One region of the Romboutsia sp. genome, then DNA from elsewhere that is predicted to be linked to it. Evidence: riboswitches for the same ligand, from Rfam matches in the RefSeq annotation. Region 1 holds a riboswitch; each other region holds the start of a gene.
The links. A riboswitch is a leader RNA that binds a small molecule or an ion and turns the genes downstream of it on or off. The one in region 1 is predicted to bind lysine.
Positions count from the first base shown of each region.

Region 2: another riboswitch for lysine. It lies ahead of nhaC (Na+/H+ antiporter NhaC); the one in region 1 lies ahead of AC11VW_RS10770 (aspartate kinase).
Region 3: another riboswitch for lysine. It lies ahead of AC11VW_RS03195 (amino acid permease); the one in region 1 lies ahead of AC11VW_RS10770 (aspartate kinase).
Region 4: another riboswitch for lysine. It lies ahead of AC11VW_RS07460 (aspartate-semialdehyde dehydrogenase); the one in region 1 lies ahead of AC11VW_RS10770 (aspartate kinase).

Region 1 covers NZ_JBXKIW010000070.1:7,505-12,491, reverse strand. Annotated here, with positions in the region: gene AC11VW_RS10780 (sensor histidine kinase) at 1-649, opposite strand, end outside; gene add (adenosine deaminase) at 794-1,786, opposite strand; purine riboswitch at 1,865-1,964, opposite strand; gene AC11VW_RS10770 (aspartate kinase) at 2,063-3,256, opposite strand; lysine riboswitch at 3,378-3,548, opposite strand; gene AC11VW_RS10765 (TDT family transporter) at 3,730-4,695, opposite strand; gene AC11VW_RS10760 (MurR/RpiR family transcriptional regulator) at 4,842-4,987, opposite strand, start outside.
Region 2 covers NZ_JBXKIW010000048.1:69,868-74,854, reverse strand. Annotated here, with positions in the region: gene AC11VW_RS06835 (calcium/sodium antiporter) at 1-832, shown strand, start outside; gene nhaC (Na+/H+ antiporter NhaC) at 895-2,325, opposite strand; lysine riboswitch at 2,458-2,630, opposite strand; gene AC11VW_RS06825 (ribonuclease H1 domain-containing protein) at 2,817-3,425, shown strand; gene AC11VW_RS06820 (peroxiredoxin) at 3,468-4,987, opposite strand, start outside.
Region 3 covers NZ_JBXKIW010000029.1:5,151-10,137, forward strand. Annotated here, with positions in the region: gene kdsB (3-deoxy-manno-octulosonate cytidylyltransferase) at 1-21, shown strand, start outside; gene AC11VW_RS03180 (HAD family hydrolase) at 35-664, shown strand; gene AC11VW_RS03185 (VanZ family protein) at 851-1,309, shown strand; gene AC11VW_RS03190 (DedA family protein) at 1,354-1,953, shown strand; gene AC11VW_RS03195 (amino acid permease) at 2,096-3,568, opposite strand; lysine riboswitch at 3,722-3,895, opposite strand; gene AC11VW_RS03200 (YmaF family protein) at 4,112-4,594, shown strand; gene AC11VW_RS03205 (acetate uptake transporter) at 4,771-4,987, opposite strand, start outside.
Region 4 covers NZ_JBXKIW010000049.1:4,814-9,800, forward strand. Annotated here, with positions in the region: gene AC11VW_RS07445 (class I SAM-dependent DNA methyltransferase) at 1-381, opposite strand, end outside; gene AC11VW_RS07450 (alpha/beta-type small acid-soluble spore protein) at 368-622, opposite strand; gene AC11VW_RS07455 (amidohydrolase) at 699-1,817, opposite strand; lysine riboswitch at 2,016-2,186, shown strand; gene AC11VW_RS07460 (aspartate-semialdehyde dehydrogenase) at 2,448-3,446, shown strand; gene dapA (4-hydroxy-tetrahydrodipicolinate synthase) at 3,599-4,477, shown strand; gene dapB (4-hydroxy-tetrahydrodipicolinate reductase) at 4,486-4,987, shown strand, end outside.

The DNA of each region.
Region 1 (4,987 bases):
TTAATGTATTTTTAAATTCTTCTGTACTCATATTATACGATGATAAATATTTAAAATTAAGATTTTTATACTTAGATGATAAACTATAAAATGTTTTTATCTCTGGTGAGTTATAAGTTGATTCATCAGTTAAAGCTATAATATTTTTACCACTATGAAATTTACTTATAAGTTCTAAATTTTTATCTATAGAAAGTTCTTCTACTACTCCATATACTTCATCTAATTTTATAGCTTTATTAATTTTATCAAAATCACTGACCCCTAAAAATACCATTGGTATATTTTCAAATAAATCTTCTCTATATTTTATACCAAAATCTAAGGCTGAATCATCCGCTAAAATTATTGCATCAAATTTTTTATAATTATTTATTTTATTTTTCAGCAATGTATAAAAATCATGTTCACTTTCTTCATCTGAGAATACTCTAAAATCCATGTATTCTATTTGCATAATAACATTTTTTCCCATTTCTTCTTTAATTCCTTCTATTTGGTCATTAAATGTTATATAGTTAGGATTATACGAACTTATAAAAAGGACATTTTTACTATTTCCATTTTCTTTTGCATTTGCTACATTAAATGAAATTAAGAAGCAAAATATCAATATCATAACCCCATGTTTAAATTTACACTTTCCCATAAAACTAATACTCCTCCAATAAGTTATCCCTTATATATTTACTTATGTTGCTATACTATCTGGATATATACAATATATCATATTTACGAATAATATGGTAATATTTGTAATAATTAGTTTGTGGATTTTGTATAGCATATTAGCTTATAGTATAAATTTTTTTAAATATTTTTTAGTTTCGTCATCTGCAAAAGTGGCTTCTATAGTATTTAAATAAATAACTTTATAATCATTTTTATTCATTTCAAAATTATTAAATATTAAATCTATTTCATTAGTCAAATCTATATTAGATACAGTTCTATTGTCTGTGTTAAAAGTTACATTTATATTATCTTTATAAAATTCAAATAAAGGATGTTTATTAAAATCATTTATAGCCTTAGTTTGAATATTACTTGTTGGGCACATTTCAAGAACAACTTTTTTATTTTTTACTAAATCATATGCTTCTTTCATATCTTTTATTTTTACACCATGGCCAATTCTTTCTGCACCTAATAAATTTATAGCATCAATTACATTTTGACCACTAGCAGCTTCTCCTGCATGTATAGTCACTCTATAACCATATTTTCTAGCTTCATCTATTACAGGTTTAAATTCCTTAGCAAACCCTTCTACTTCAGGTCCACATAAATCTATACCTACAACACCCTTGTTTAAAAATTCTTTTCCTTCTTTAACAACTAATAACCCCTCTTCTACACTCATAATTCTCATACAAGATAATATTAAATTCCCCTTTATTTCATACATCTTCTCTGCTTTTTTAATGCCACATATTGCACTTTCTATTATCTCTTTAACACTTAATCCTTTTTGTATATGAAGAAGTGGCGCAAACCTTACTTCTATATATTTAACATTTTCCTTTGCTGCATCTTCTAGTAATTCAAATGTAATTCTTTCTAAACTTTCTTTACTTTGCATTACTTTATTCGGTAAGTAAAACTTTGTTAAGTATTCATTAAGTGAAGTACAATCTGACGGTACTTGAACAAGATTTTTTATTTCTTTTTCTTCATATGAAGGTAACTTTACATTTTCTCTTTTTGCTATATCTATTATTGTATTTGCTCTAACGCTTCCATCTAAATGGCAATGTAATTCTATTTTTGGTAAATTTTTAGTCATAATCTTCTCCTTTTTATATATTATAGTTTTTATTTTTTGTATAAAAAAAATCCTGCTTACAAAGAAGTTTTGCATAATAAATATACATAACTTCTTCGTAAGCAAGAATTATTGGTTCTTGGTAGAAACCCCCAAACCATATTATTGGGGTTATACGAAAGATTTATTTCTGACTATTTTATTATCTTTTTTTAATGTTGTCAATATACTTTAGATAAATATATTTAATTTCTATTATTTAACCTTGGCTGTAAGTTAAGTTTTTTATATTTTTTATTATAAATCAAATCCTCTAGCTATTTTATCTATTGCAACTTGCTTGTCCTTACTATCTATAGCACATGTTATTCTTATTTCAGATGTAGTTATAAGCTTTATTCCTATATTATTTTCATTAAATATCTTAAATACCCTAGAGGCTACACCATGAGTATTTTTCATTCCAAGACCTACTAAAGAAAACTTTGTAATATTATCATCTATAATCACTTCTTCATCACTTGCATACTTAGATACTACAACTCTACATTCATTTAGTTCTTCTTTAGGTATTGTGAAAGATAAACCTATTCTTTCATCAACTGGTGCAGTTTGACTTATCATATCTACGCTTATTCCCTTATTTGCAATATCCTCAAATAGTTTAGCCATATCATTTGAGTTAAAGTCTTTTATAGTTATAGATGTATCCTCATCACTAGTAGCTAAGCCTGTTATTATTTTATTCTCTAATTTCACTTCTTTTCCTCCCCTTATATAAGTTCCTCTTTCTTGTCCACATGAAAGTCCAACATAAATTTCTATTCCATATTTTTGAGCAAGTTCTATACTTCTTGAGTGCATTACTTGTGCCCCTGAGCTTGCTAATTCTAACATTTCTTCATATTCTATTTCTTCTAGTTTTTTTGCATCTTTATATTTTCTAGGGTCTGTAGAATAAATACCATCTACATCAGTATAAATTTCACATTTACCATTTAACTTTATAGCTAAAGCTACAGCAGATGTATCTGACCCCCCTCTACCAAGAGTCGTTATATCCCCCTTATCATTTACACCTTGAAATCCTGTTACTATTACAACTTTCCCTTCGTCTAAACTTTTTTCTATTTTGCTAACGTCTATATCATCAATTTGTGATTTCCCATGAAAACCACTAGTGTTTATTTCTAATTGATATGCACTATAGCTTATAGACTCACAACCTAATGAATTAAGAGCCATAGCTAGAAGTGATGCTGATATCATCTCTCCTGTTGACATTAATACGTCTAATTCTCTTTTGCTTGGCTTTTTTGTTATATCACTTGCTAGTTTTATATAACTATCTGTAGTGTCACCCATAGCTGATACTACTACCACGATTTTAGAATTTTGTTTCTTTCTTTGTATTATATTTTTAGCAATTGATTTTATTTTGTCAGTACAACTAACAGAACTTCCTCCATATTTTTGAACTACTACATCCATATTTTATCCCTCCATTAAAAATTCGATTCGATCAAGTGGTTAACCCACATTTGAAATATAATTTCATAAAAATATAAAAAAATGCCCAAAGGAATACTTTGGACATTTTTACACTCAAAGTAAACCTTGTAGCTCCCCACTTAAGAATAAGTGACAACTTTGCATATATTATATGCAAAGCCAGAAAATTTATTTGCCAATAAACTTCCTTCGGCTATAATTCCTTTCCTCAATCGTCATTGCTCGCCAGCTATTATTGAGTACTTATAATTACAGCACCTCTACCCTAGGTTCATTATTTATATTATTAATATAGTTTTACCACATTTTTTAGAATTTTTCAACTTTTTTTTATTTACTTATTATTTTATTTTATTTATATTGACATCTATACATACATAGTAATAGTTTTATGTTATTATAAATTAGTTAGTGGTCGTGAATAACGATCCCTTTATTTAATGCTTATTTAATTAATTCGTATTTTTTAATAAAGCTATAAATAGTACTTCTAATAATTTGTATACTATATACCCAATTACAATAGTTGCTATAAATAGTTCTATATAAAATATTTGATTGACTAAATTCGATAAATTTAAATTTATATTCACAAGATATTTATAATATCTTTGCATTGCTAAGGTACCTAGTGCTAATGGAAATGTAAGTGGTGCTAACCCCGGATGAAAAGGGACTTTTATAAGCTTTGGTATTAATATATATACATATAATGTTGACAAAAGTGATAGTGGTACTAGTACATATATAAATATAGTTGGCGGTTCATTAAATACTGGAAATAATCCTGCTAAACATAAGCTTGCGGGTGCTGCCATTATTGCAACAGTAATTTTTTTATTTTCTGGTATTTTTTCTACAGCTAACATTCTATATATCATTACAATTAACATTATTATATAAACAATAAATGAATAATAAAACATATTTTTAGATAAATCGGGAAAATTCATAGATCCACTAGTTACTGCTGCGACTCCAATTCCAACCGTTGGAACAAACCAACTTGGTACCATTTCTTCTAGCTTGAAGTTTTTCACCCTAGTTACTATAAATATTATCGAAAGTATAATGTAGAGTATTATTCCAAACAACCAAATTCCTCTACCTAATGTTGGATTTATTATATCGTATACGAACGTTGAAAAAACTATGAGTGACATTGCCATAGTTGGATAAAAACTTCCTATTACACAATGTTTCATTTCTTCATATACTTTCTTAGGGTGAAGTATTATTTTGGAAAACATAATAATTATTGCTATAAGTGTAAATATAGATGCAAACACCCTTATAGATGTTGCTCCTAGGCTTGACCATACTCCACCTAAGGTTATAAAACCTAATGATATCCCTGTTATAGCTACTGGTATATTTCCTATTTTTTCTTTTGTGATTTGACCTTGAAGTCTTTTCATTTTTTCGTCCTACCTGTTTATATATTTTAAATCTTGTATACAATATTATAATAATATTATGTTTGTATGTAAATATAAAAAAGTTATAGAATTAGTTTTCTTTTTGCACTAATTTCTATAACTTTTCATTTTTGTTATTTTATATTTTATTCATATACAGAATATCTATCCCATATTTGTTCTAAGTCATCAAAGTATTCTTTTATATCATCTTTTTCTTTCATACCTACAGATACTATAAGTGCATTAACTATACTTAAAGCTGGAACTAATGAATCAACAAAAGATGCCA
Region 2 (4,987 bases), on a different contig from region 1:
TATAGTAGCATTTGGAACTAGTGCTCCAGAAGCAGCAGTTAGTATAACTGCTGCATTAAAAGGAAATAATGACATGGCAATTGCCAACATAGTAGGATCGAATATATTTAATTTATTAGGAGTTCTTGGAATCGCAGCGATGATAAATCCGATAAAAGTACAAAAAAGTACTATAATAAAAGAGTTTCCATTTGCGACATTAGCAGTGGTAGTTTTAATGATATTATCACATGACATAAAATTTCAGGGATATAATGAGAATTTATTAACTAGAGCAGATGGTCTTATGTTATTAGCTTTATTTGGTATATTTATGTACTATTTAATTGAAATGGCCATTACATCTAAAGAAGAAATGAATATAGAGCAAGCAAAAGAAGATATTTCTATGGGTAAAAGTATTCTAATGAGTGCATTGGGAATTGTAGGTATTCTTATAGGTGGTCAAATAGTAGTAGATTCTGCTAGTAATATAGCTATAGCATGGGGGATGAGTGAAAATTTAATAGGTCTTACTATAGTTGCAATTGGAACTTCTTTACCTGAGTTTGTAACTAGCGTAGTTGCGGCTAGAAAAGGAGAAAGTGATATTGCTATAGGGAATGTAGTTGGTTCAAATATATTTAATATACTATTTATATTAGGTTTATCATCAACAGTAAGCAATATACAAGTTCATTCTATTGTATTTACAGATATGCTTATTATGATAATTGTAACTGTACTAACTTATATACTTGCTACCACAAAGAAAAGTATCAATAAAGTAGAAGGTTTGTTTCTTGTATTAATTTACATTGCATATATGGTATTTATAATAATGAGACAATAAAGTATAATTTCCTTAGAATTAAAAAATAGCGTTGTTATTATTAAACAACGCTATTACATTTATTAAGAAGCAATTTCTAATCTTTCTTTTTCTTCATCAGAAAGTTTTGCAATTGTTATTCCTGTTGCACCATAGAATAATGAAATTAAAGGGCAAAGTAAGTTTAAGAATGCAAATGGTAAAAATGCAAATGATCCAACTCCAAGAGTAGCTGACATATAAGCTCCACAAGTATTCCAAGGAATAAGAGCAGAAGTTACTGTACCACTGTCCTCTAAAGCCCTAGATAAATTTTTAGGAGATAAACCTTGCTTTATAAAGGCATCTTTATACATACTTCCTGGTATAACGATAGCTAAATATTGATCAGCAACAGCTAAATTAGTTCCTATACAAGTGAATATTGTTGCAGCGATTAAACCAAAAGTTCCTTTAGCAACGCTTAAAATAGATTTTGCTAAGGTTTCTAACATTCCAGTTTTTTCTAATATACCTCCAACAGTTAAAGCACAAAGCATTAAAGAAACTGTTCCTAACATGCTATCTAGACCACCACGAGTAAGAAGTTCATCAACAAAGTCCATTCCTGTAGATGAAACATATCCACTCTTAGCAACTACAAATACATCGGCTATAGAAGCGCCTTGGAACACTACAGAAACTATAGCACCCAGTATAACTCCAGCTATAAGACCAGGTATTGCTGGAACTTTAAATATTACCATTACTATAACAGATACAGGAACTAGAAGTAGTAATGGAGACAAAGTAGTATAATTATTAACTAAAGTATTTTGTATTTGGCTTATTTGAGAGGTATCGATTTGGCTACCCGCATATTTCATACCAATTATCCCATACAGCACAAGTGATATTAAAAGCGCGGGTATAGTTGTATATAACATATGATTAATATGTTCAAATAAAGTAGTCCCAGCCATGGCAGGAGCTAAATTTGTTGTATCTGATAATGGAGACATTTTATCTCCAAAATAAGCACCAGATATAATAGCCCCTGCTATTATAGGAGTAGGTATACCAAGAGCACTACCTATACCAAGTAAGGCAATACCGATTGTTCCGGCAGTTGTCCAAGATGAACCAGTTGAAATAGAAACAATTGAACATATAATTGTAGTTGCTACTAAAAATATACCAGGAGATAAAACATTAAGTCCCCAATATATCATAGATGGAACTATACCTCCAAGAATCCAAGTACCTATTAACATACCAACTACTAAAAGAATAAGTATTGCTTGCATAGTGGTATTTATTGTGGATAAAATTCCATCTTCTAATTCTTTCCAAGTGAATCCTAATCTAAATACAGCAACACATGCTGCAAAAATCGCTCCTGCTACAAGCGGAACATGAGCCGATATTTCATAATCTTTTAAAACTACTAAACATGTTACTAAAACTGCAACTAAAAACCCTATACATAAAATTGCATCTAATAAAGTTGCTTGTTTTTTACTTTTTGTTGTCATTGTTGTCATAAAAATCCTCCTATAATTTATGTCGAATATAGTGCTAAGGAGAAATTGAAGATTAAAAAAAGTCTAGGGTAAGAAGTTACCCTAGACTTAAGCATTCAATTTAAAAATTGAATAAAAACTTAATCTAAAGATAGTACTCCACATATTTATGTGACAGTGTCATATATATTTTATATGACCCCAATATATAAGTTTAAAGCATCACTTATACATTTCGGCATAGTTACCTTTCATTTTGTTTCTTCGTGCTTAACTCCACAAAATTACTTATTAACAATGCGACCTCTACCATTAGTTATATCCGATATTTTATTTATTAAATAAATCATACTCTATATTTAAAAAATAATCAAGAAATAAATGGTTTGAAATCGAAAAACACTACATTTAATAGAATATTGTAAAATCAAATAAACCTTTTAAAATCAATGCTTTTAGGATAAAATATTTATTATGTTAATTGGAAAAATAATTGTAAGGAAGTGATCTATTTGAGTAAGAAAAAATTTTATGCTGTAAGAAAAGGAAAAAAAATAGGAATATATAATACTTGGAATGAATGTAAGGAACAAGTCAATGGATTTTCGGGAGCCGAATATAAAAGCTTCACAACTTTAGATGAAGCAAAAGAGTATGTAGAAGGCATAAAAGTTATAGAGTTTAAAAACTTAGAAAGTTCTGTAGAAGCATATGTAGATGGAAGTTATGAACATTGTATTAGAGCTTTTGGATCAGGGGTAGTTATATTAAAAAATAATATTGTTGAAAAAACATATAGTATAAAAGGACAAGATGAATCACTTGTAAGTATGAGAAATGTAGCAGGAGAAATTGAAGCTGCAAAAATTGCAATGGCATATTGCATAAGTAATGAAATAGAAAATTTAACACTATACTTTGATTATGAAGGAATTGAAAAGTGGTGCATGGGGATATGGAAGGCCAACAAAGAAGGAACAATAGCATATAAGAAATTTTATGATAGTATAAAAGATAAATTAAATGTGAAATTTGTTAAAGTAAAAGCTCATAGTGGTGATAAATATAATGAAGAAGCTGATAAATTAGCAAAAGCAGCTATAGGAATTTAAAAGTCTTGCAATAAATTGCAAGACTTTTAAATATTGTAAAAATTAAAATTCTACCAAATCTCCATAGATACCTTTTAATTCTTCTTTAAATAATACAGGGTCATTTATACTATCATTCATAGCTTTAACTAATATATTTGCTTGGTCATAAGTTGATGTCCAAGAGAATATTCCTCCTAAGCAATTTTTCAGTACATATTGACCTTTTAAATATATAGAAAGAGGATCATCATATGACATGGCAAACTGACCTTCTTTTACAAGATAAGGAACCTGAGCTTTTTCGTCAAAAACGTATTCATATCCATTTTTATTTATATAATTTTCTCTAAGTTGGTCATAAGATTTAGTGATTGTAGCTCCAAGTCTTCCGTAAAAAGGAATACCTAATAAAATTTTTGAAACAGGCATTCCAGCTGTTTCTAAATTTTTAATCCAAAGATCTACACTATATCCAGGTAAAGAAGATTCAGAATCATAAAAATTTGCTTGATGTTTTTTACCTGATTCGCCAGTTTCACCAGCAGTAAAGTCATAGCTCATAAGATTAAAATAATCTATAATAGGAGCTATTTTATTTATTTCAGCACTCTTATTTATATATGCTTTATCGCCGGTAGCAGCAACACTTAACCATTTATCATTACCAATAACATCTCTTATAGCAGTGAGAAGTAGTGTAAAGTTTTCTTTATCTTCAGGTCTAGATTTTATACCAGCTGCACTAACAGCAGGATATTCCCAGTCTATATCTACGCCGTCTAATTTATATTGATTTATTAACTTGTTAACTTGTCTAGCAAAATTGTATCTAGAAGCTGGAGTTAAAGCTGCATCAGAAAAACCATCTGCTCCCCACCCACCTATAGCAGCTATTACTTTTAAGTCTGGTTTTTCAGTTTTTAGATTTAGCAATTGATTTAAATACTTAGGTGTAGGAACGTACAATGTACCGTCAGGATTTATTTCTACAAATGCATAAATAACAGCATCTAAAAATGTAGAGTCAACATTTCTTGGATTACCTAAGACATACTCCATAACTATTGGAGCTACATCAGGACAATATGAAATATCAACAGGTTGACTTTTTATATTTGTTATTTGAGGTCGAGAATAATTTTTGCTTTTTTTAGAGGATTTAGATTTATAAGCAATGCAGTCTATACAATTATTATCATTAGAAATTTCTAAATTTTTATCAGGAACAAAACAAAGATACCAATCTACGCATGTACAGTTTTTATCACAGTTCTTAACTCTACTTTTTAATTCTTTGTAAGTTTTAGGATAAGGTAGTATAACTGGCATTCCAGGGAACCAGTTAGCTGGTGTTACAACGTTATCTCTATCACTTGTTTGTAGAGCTTCTATAATTCTTAGTATTTCAGGAATATTTCTACCTGTAGTTAGAGGGTAGTAAAGTATAGTTCTTAGAATTTGTTTATCATCGATTATAAATACAGATCTAATTGTTGAAGTATTGCTCATAGGTTCTGAAATCATTCCATATAATCTAGCAATTGTCATATCTCTATCTTCTATAATAGGGAAAGGTATTT
Region 3 (4,987 bases), on a different contig from region 1:
TTATTTATGAAAAATAAATAGAAAGGAAGTATATATGGGAATATTGATGGAGAAGAGTATTATAATTTTTGATTTTGATGGAGTCATTTTAGAATCTATGGATATTAGAGATTTAGGATTTAGAGAAATTTTTAATGAATATGATGAAAAAAAAGTAGAAAATTTAATAGAATATCATAGGATAAATGGAGGACTGTCAAGATTTCATAAAATAGAATATTTCTATACAAAAATTCTAAAAAAAAATATAAATGAATGTGAAATAAAAAAATATGCGGAAAAATTTTCGGAAATTATGAAAAGAGAGTTGGTAAATTCTAAATATCTTATAGGTGATTGTATTAATTTTATAAAAAATAATAGCGAAAATTATAGTATGCATATAGCATCGGGATCAGAAGAGATAGAATTAAAATATATATGTGATAAATTAGATATAAAAAAATATTTCAAATCAATACATGGATCACCAACACATAAAAATGATTTGGTAAGAAATATTATAAAGGACAATAATTATGATGATAAAAATATAGTTTTAATTGGAGATTCTATAAATGATTATGAAGCAGCTTTAAAAAATAATATAACATTTATAGCATATAATAATTCTAAATTAAAAAATATTGATAGCACTTATGTTGAATTATTGAGTCAGATATAAAAAAAGCCTCTTTATAAAAATTTAAAAATTTTTATAAAGAGGCTTTTTTTACGTTATATTGTAGAAAAATATGGTAAAATGTAATTTGGAAATTTAATAAATTATATTATTTTAAAATAATTACTTTAAGTACGACAGGAAATATAAAAATGACAATATAATTCAAGTAATATTAAGGAGTAAACAATGAAAAAGAAGATATATTTAGTTTTAAGTATATTATGGATGAGTATTATATTCTATTTATCAAATCAACCAGCTACAGTATCAACGTGTCAGTCAGGTGGAACTATAGAATTGTTAAGTAGTATACCACTTATAGGTAGTATAATAAATAGTATGATGAAAATAGGCATAGCACAATTTATAATTCGTAAATGTGCACATATGTTTTTATATTTTGTACTAGCTATACTTATATATATAACTATAAATAAAAATTCGGATGTGAAAACACATGTTACATCATTTGTATTGACTGCACTTTATGCGTGTACAGATGAATTTCATCAGTTATTTATAGAAGGAAGAAGTGGAGAGATAAGAGATGTAATGGTAGATTCTACTGGAGCATTGATAGGATTAATAATCATATTTTTATTAATGAAAATAAGTAAGCACTCAAAAGTAAGTGCTCAAAATTAAAGGATTAAAATACTATGATATTTTAACTAAAGGAGTAGACAAAAATGGAATTAAGCTCATTAATTGAAGAGTTTATAAGAAGTTATGGTCCTATTAGTATATTTTTAATAGTTGCACTAGAGTATGCAAATGTCCCTCTACCAAGTGAAGTTGTACTACCTTTGGTAGGAATATTGGCACTAGAGTTTGATATGAATTTGTTTGTGACTATATTAGTATCTATTTTAGGTGGAGTATTTGGTTCTATAATTAATTATTATGTAGGATATAAGTTTGGAAATCCCCTTTTATATTTTTTAAAATCTAAATATCCTAAAACTAAAAAAGCTATAAAACAGTCATATAGATGTATGACAAAATATGATAAAGCATCGGTTATGTTATCAAGACTTGTTCCAGTTGCAAGGACTTTTATATCTATAGTTGCAGGTGTTACCAGAATGAATGTAGTTTTGTTCACGTTATATTCTGCTATAGGTATAACAATATGGAATATTTTTCTTATAAGTATAGGATACATAGTTGGAAATAATATGAATTTGATAGCTGAAATTTTAGGAAATTACTCTATTATAATTACTATCATATTAGCTATAGTATGTTTTGTTATTTATATAAAAAAAAGAAAAGAAAAGAAGAGATAGATAGAAAAGAGCTAAATGTTTGATATGTGTGAAGTTATATAATAAAGAAGAGGTGGTTATAAGTACGATATATCCACCTAAGGTATTTAGCCACAAATCTATCTACAGTCTCTTTATAAGTTAACTATAGCATCTATTGCTATTAGCTTAACTCAAGTGTTTTTTCAGAAGCTCCTTTTAAATCATTTTGAGTATGATTATTATAAGTTAAATCAACTTCATCTAAAGGAATAACTTTAGTCTTATGCTTAACTTTATAACCTAAATATAAAACTAAAAATAAAGGAATACCTATATAAGAAGCTATTAAACCATTCCAATCAATACCTTTTGGTGTTATAAATGAATAACCTTGACCTATAATGATAATAATACACATTAAAAGTGCTAATATAGGTCCCAAAGGATACCATTTAGCCATATATTTTAAATCTTTTAAATCATTACCTTGATGTACATAAGCTTTTCTAAATCTATAATGGCACATTGCTATACCAACCCATGCTATAAATCCTGCAAGACCAGATGCAGCAACTAGCCAAACATAAACAGTACTTTCTGAAAATACTGCAGTTAAGAAACTTGCAGAAGCTACTAGTGTAGTTAAAATTAAAGCATTTACAGGAACTCCATTTTTATTAGTTTTAGAAAACACCTTAGGTGCAAGACCTTCTTGAGCCATTGAGTGAAGCATTCTAACTGATGCATACATACCACAGTTACCAGCAGATAATACAGAAGTTAATATAACTGCATTCATAAGTGACGCAGCTCCAGCTATTCCAGCTCTTTCAAAAACCATAGTAAAAGGACTTTCTGAAACACTTGCTTGTGTAAAAGGTATTATAGCACCTAAAACAATTATAGTTCCTAAATAGAATATTAATATTCTCCAAAATATTGAATTTACAGCTTTTGGTATAGTCTCTTCAGGATTTTCACTTTCACCAGCAGCAACTCCTATAAGTTCAGTACCTTGGAAAGAGAAACCTGCAACTAAGAAAATAGCAAACATTGATTTTATTCCACCGTGGAATGGTCCACCAGCTATATTATAATTTTGAAATCCTATTTTATTTCCACCCATTATTCCAAAAATCATTAATACACCTATTATTAAAAATATAATTACAGTCAATACCTTGATTCCTGCAAACCAATACTCAGATTCACCAAAGACTTTTGATGATAAAAGATTTAATCCAACAATTATTGTTAAAAATAATATGCTCCAATAAAATCCATTAATGTTAGGGAACCAATATTTCATAATCAAAGACCCAGCAACCATTTCAGCAGCTATTGTTATAGCCCAGTTATACCAGTAGTTCCATCCAAGTGCAAATCCAAGTGCAGGATCAATAAATTTAGTAGCATAAGAACTAAATGAACCAGATATAGGCATGTAAGTTGCCATTTCTCCTAGGCTAGTTATTAAAAAATAAACCATAAAACCTATTAAACTATAAGCTGCTAGAGCACCTCCAGGTCCAGCTTGATGAATTGTATTTCCCATTGCAAGGAATATACCAGTTCCTATAGAACCGCCTAAAGCTATCATGTTTAAATGTCTTGCACTCAAACCTCTTTTTAATTCGTTATTTTGTTCACTCATTTTAATTACCCTCCTTATGGGATTAAATTTCCATAAGTAAGTAACTAAGATAATACAGATATTTTTACAAATAAAAAATGCCATAGGAATATTCCCATGACATAAATACGAAAATTGCATATCAAAAAAGACATGAAAGTATCGTAAGTTTTCATTGAAAATAGCTCTCCACAAAAAAATTGTGACAGTCATATGTATATTATACATATGCCCAGCAAGTAGTGTTAAGGCAATTAACTACTCACTTCGGCGAAATTTCCTTTCATATTACTTCATCGAGCTTACCTCCATAATATTACTTTTAAATTTCGCGCCTCCATCTCAGTTATCTACTTTGTATTTGTATATAATTATAAACCAAATTATAAATAAGTCAATATATATATTTTAAAGTTCCTACATTTTTATTTATTATTTAAAATCATATAAAACGTATTACAAAATTCTACAAAATAGGAACTTATTTGATATTTATTCGTACTATATATTAAGAAATTCATTATAGGAATTTCTTAATATATAATACAATGGAGAGATGCAAAAATGAGTTGTCAAAATAATAAGTGCCAAAGAGATTATTCAAATAACTATTTTAAATGTCATAAAGAAGATGAATGTAATAAATGTCATAAAAAGGATGAATGTTTTAAATGTCGTAGAGAAGATGGTGGAGAAATGCATGTTCATGAATACTCAGAAAGTGTTAAACTAGCGGAAGAAGAAGATGACAGACATAACCATCGTGGTGCAGGAGTTACAGGTGAACCTATACTAATAAACAATGGAACAAACCATGTTCACAAGATTAAGGATAATACAGATTTCTTTGATCATTTCCATCTAATATGCGTTACAACTGGTCCTATGATTAGGATACTCGATGAGAATGGTATAGATACTGGTAAACATGTCCATCTAGTAAAGGGAAATACTACTATTTTTGATGAACATTGTCATCCATTCCTTTTCACTACTCAAATTCAAGCACCTTTATTACCTTTACAAGATTGTCCTACTAGAGGGTAATTAAATTTACTAAGGACCATGATAATAAATTTCATGGTCTTTTTTGCATATATAAAAAAACGTACTGATAAATTCAGTACGTTTTTATTTTTAAATTTAGATATATTGAAATTAATTATATAATTTAAGAATTTAGTTATAAATATACTTTAAAATATTCTTAAACAAGAGAATAATTATTTTTTAAATATGCCAAATGGCTTTCCAACTGGTAAAAATACTCTTCCAAAGTGAGGATTTAATACAGCAGCAGCAGAACCATAGAATGATGCTATTGATACTAATAATTCAGAATACGCTGCAAATTGATGACTAGCATGTTCTGCTATACCAAATGTAGTCAATGTTAACCCTATGAATAAACAATCTATAAGTACAAATATTATAAATAAT
Region 4 (4,987 bases), on a different contig from region 1:
CGTAAATACATTTTCTAAATCATCATCATAAGTTATATAGTTAAACCCATCACAAGCACATAATACACAATCTAGATTTGTTACATCAAAATCTAGTTCTGATATATCCTGTTGAAGTAAAACTAACTCCACGCCTTCTTTTTCAGCTTTTTCTCTAGCTACAGTAAGCATTTCTTCTGATATATCAATACCTGCTATATCATAATTTTTCTTAGTAAGTGGTATAGTTAAATTACCTGTTCCACAAGCTAATTCTAGTATGTTTTGTACTTTTACATTTTCATTTTTTATTATATCTTCTATATATTTAACCCATCCATCATAATCAACTTCATTCATAAGTTCATCATAAATGAATGCAAAATCTCTATATTGATCCATTGTCTTTATTTGTCTCCTCCGTCATTTTCTTCTTTTGTTTTTTTCGTGATGTAACCATACCGCCAATTCTTCCAGCTTCTTTTGCTGTAAGTCCTGCCCATCCTTGCTCACTAACCTTATCTAATAGACCCAGTTCTGATGCTATCTCATATTTCATTATATCATTATCTGTCAATATTTTACTCTTTTTACTATTGCTCTTACTTTTTTTACCTGGTTTATTTATAAGTTCATTATTCATAAAAAACACCCCTTTACATCTTGTATTTTTGTCATATAAACAAATTTTATACAAGTATTTAAAGGGGTACACTTTTTTAATTTATTGATTTTTTATATTGTAATAATTTAATGTAAATCTCTAATCCATTAATTAAAATTTCCTTGTCAAAATTAAAGTTCATACTATGAAGTCCACTAACAAATCCCTTTTTTTCATCCCTTGAACCTAACATAAAAAATAATCCTGGAACTTCCATTTGATAATAAGAAAAATCTTCAGATATCATAAGCGGATCTAATACTATAACGCTATTATTTCCTACGGCTTCTACAAATTTTTCACATAAATTTTTATCATTGTTCACTGATGGATAATCATCTCTTATCTCAACATTTATTTTACAGTTATAAGACAACTCTATTCCCTTACATATCTCTTTTATTCTATCTTTCATACTAACATATACCTTAGGATTAAAGGTTCTTACAGTCCCTTGTAAATTTATATTTTCAGCAATTATATTTCTCTTAGTACCACCATTTATAAGTCCTATACTTAACACTGCACTATCAATAGGGCTTACATTTCTAGACACTACTGTTTGAAGGCTATTAATAAGATTCGCTGCTATAACAACTCCATCTATACCATTTTGAGGCATAGCTCCATGACCACTTTTAGCAACTATATCTATATCAAAATCACCTACTTGAGCCATAAAGTATCCTTCTCTTATACCTATACATCCTTTTTCTATTTCTGGATATATGTGAAGACCATAAATTTCATCTATCTTATAATTATCTATAATACCTTCTTCTATTAAATCCTTTGCTCCCCCTGGCCCTTCTTCTGCTGGTTGGAATATAAATACTATATTATCATTTAAATTTTCTTGATTTTTATTTATAAATTCAATTAAACCTAGTAATATGCTAGTGTGACCGTCATGTCCACATAAATGTTTTACACCATCTTCTGTTGTTAATCCATCTATATCTGCTCTAAATGCAATCGTCTTATTTCCTATTTTTCCTTTTATAATTCCAGTTGTAGCTGTTCCTATATATGTGTCATATTCTACACCTATTTTATCTAAATAGTCTCTTATATATTTTGAAGTTTTAAATTCTTCTCTGCCTCTTTCTGCAATACAATTTAAATATTTTCTATGATTAAAGATTCTATCTTTTAAACTTGAAATATTCTCCATCAACTAAAGCCTCCTTAATTTTATAACTTCTATAGTATTAAATATATTATTTCTATTGTATCTATTTACTATATTATTTCAAGAAAAAGTTTTATATTTTATATAAATTCATTTTAATAATTATAAATTCAAAAAATATTGTTGATTTTTATTTCTATTTATACTATCATAAGTGTTAATAAAATTTAATAGTTTCTAACCTAAGGTAGAGGCGCTGTAATTATTAGTATCCAATAGGAGCTGGCAAGTGTAGATTATTGGAAAAAGGAATTATGGCCGAAGATTATATTTTGCAAAGGTATATTCTGGGCTTACATAAAATATATGTAAGACTGTCACTTATTAGCTAAGTGGTGAGCTCCAAGGTTTACTTTGATGTATCGTAAATTAAACGTGTAAAGTATACCTTTGCACGTTTTTTTGCATTTTTTTAATATTTTGGGAATATAATATATACCAATGAAGCTATTTATATAAAATTAGCTTCACCCTTGTATCTCACTTTAATCAATTGACATGTATTCTAAGTCTTTTGTTTAAATAAGTGACAACAAATTACTTATGGTTTATTAAAACAATTAAATTGTATTGCTTCAAGTATATAAAAATTTAATTTAGGGGGTATTTTTTATGAAAAAAATAAATGTAGCTATAGTTGGTGCTACTGGCATGGTTGGAACAACTTTTTTAAAGGTATTAGAAGAAAGACAATTTCCTATAGATAATTTATACTTATTTTCTTCAGCTAAATCAGCAGGTTCTAGTGTTGCTTTCAACGGACAAAATTATATAGTTGAAGAATTAAAAGAAGATGTATTTGATAGAGATATACAAATAGCTTTATTCTCAGCTGGAGGAGAAATAAGTGCAAAATTTGCTCCTATAGCTGCATCTAAAGGAGTTATAGTTGTAGATAACTCTAGTCATTGGAGAATGGACCCTGAAGTTCCATTAGTAGTTCCAGAGGTTAATCCTGATGCTGTTAGAAATCATAAAGGTATAATAGCTAATCCAAACTGCTCAACTATACAAGCAATGGTTCCACTTAAACCTCTTGATGATAAATATAAAATAAAAAGAGTTGTTTATTCTACTTATCAAGCTGTTTCTGGCTCAGGTGTTAAAGGAATAAAAGATTTAGAAGGTGGTATCATAGGTGAAACTAATAAATTCTATCCTCATTCAATAGCTTATAATTGTCTACCTCATATAGATTCATTTACTGATAATGGTTATACAAAGGAAGAATTAAAAATGATAAATGAAACTATGAAAATACTTAATAACTACGATATGAAAATTACAGCTACTACAGTAAGGGTACCTGTTAGAAATTGTCATAGTGAGTCTATAAATATTGAATTTGAAGAAACTTTCGAGTTATCTAGCTTAGTTAAAACTCTTGAAGAAATGTCTGGAGTTGTAGTTATTGATAATCCTAGCGACAATGAATACCCTACTGCTATTGATTGTACTGGAAAAGATGAAGTTTTTGTTGGAAGAATTAGAAGAGATTTTAGTGTAGATAATGGTATTAACATGTGGGTTGTAGCTGATAATGTTAGAAAGGGCGCTGCTACTAATGCAGTCCAAATAGCAGAATTATTACTATCTTATAATTTAGTATAATCTGAGACTAATAGACTATAATTTAGTAAAATTTTACATATTATTGTCTATCAACTTATCTATGGTCATAGTAATAATGTTTTTTAATAAGAATACAATAAAATCATAAGATACCTATACAGGTAAATTTTTATATAAGAGGGGTTTTGTATATGATATTTAAAGGTTCTGCAGTTGCTTTAGTTACACCGTTTACTGAGACAGGTGTTGATTTTGAAACATTGGGAAAATTAGTTGAATACCATATTGAAAATAATACTGATGCATTAGTTGTTTGTGGTACTACAGGAGAAGCTACTACTATGAGTGATGATGAACAATTTGCTGTTATTAAATATGTTGTAGATAAAGTTAATAAAAGAATACCTGTTATAGCAGGTACTGGTTCAAATAATACTATGCACTCTGTTCATTTAAGCCAAGAAGCTGAAAGACTAGGTGCGGATGGGTTACTAGTTATAACTCCTTATTACAATAAGGCTAATCAAAGAGGTCTTAAACTTCACTTTGAAACAATAGCTAAAAGTGTTGAATTACCTATAATACTTTACAATGTTCCTGGAAGAACTTCTATGAATTTAAAACCTAGCATGATTGCTGAACTTGCTAAGATAGATAATATAGTAGCTGTTAAGGAAGCTAGTGGTGATTTAGCTCAAGTTGCAGAAGTAGCTAGATTAGTTCCAGAAGGTTTTGCTATATATTCTGGAAATGATGATTCTATACTTCAATTATTATCAGTTGGTGGTCACGGAGTTATATCAGTTCTTGCTAATGTATGCCCTAAAGAAACTCATGACTTAGTTCAAAAGTTTTTTGATGGTGATATACAAGGAGCTAGAGAATTACAACTTGGCATGAAACCATTAATAGATGCTTTATTTATAGAAGTAAATCCAATTCCAGTAAAAACTGCAATGAATTTATTAGGATTTAAAGTTGGAAATCTTAGACTTCCTCTTGCAGAAATGGATCAGAACAACTTAGAAGTATTAAAACAAGAATTAGTTAATAGAGGATTAAAATTATAGGAGGGATTATGCTAAAAGTTATAGTAAATGGATGTCTAGGTAAAATGGGAAAAGTTTTAACTAGATGCGTTCAAGAAGATGAACAATTAGAATTAGTTTGCGGGGCTTCTCTAAACCCAACTGAAGATACTTCATTTAAATTATACTCTAAAATGAAGGATATATCAGAAAGTGCTGATGTAATAATAGATTTTTCACATCACTCTACTTTATCTGATGTATTGTCTTTTGCCCTTAAAAATAAAACACCTTTAGTAATTGCTACTACAGGTTATAATGAAGATGAATTAAATAAAATAAAAGAAGCTTCTAAAATTATACCTATATTCCATTCTTCTAATATGTCTTTAGGAGTTAATGTTTTATTAAGATTAGTTAAAGAAGCTACTAAGATGTTAAATGACTTTGATATTGAAGTTATAGAAAAGCATCATAATAAAAAAGTTGATGCTCCAAGCGGTACTGCTATTATGATAGCTAATGCCGTGAAAGAAGTCTTACCTACTATTG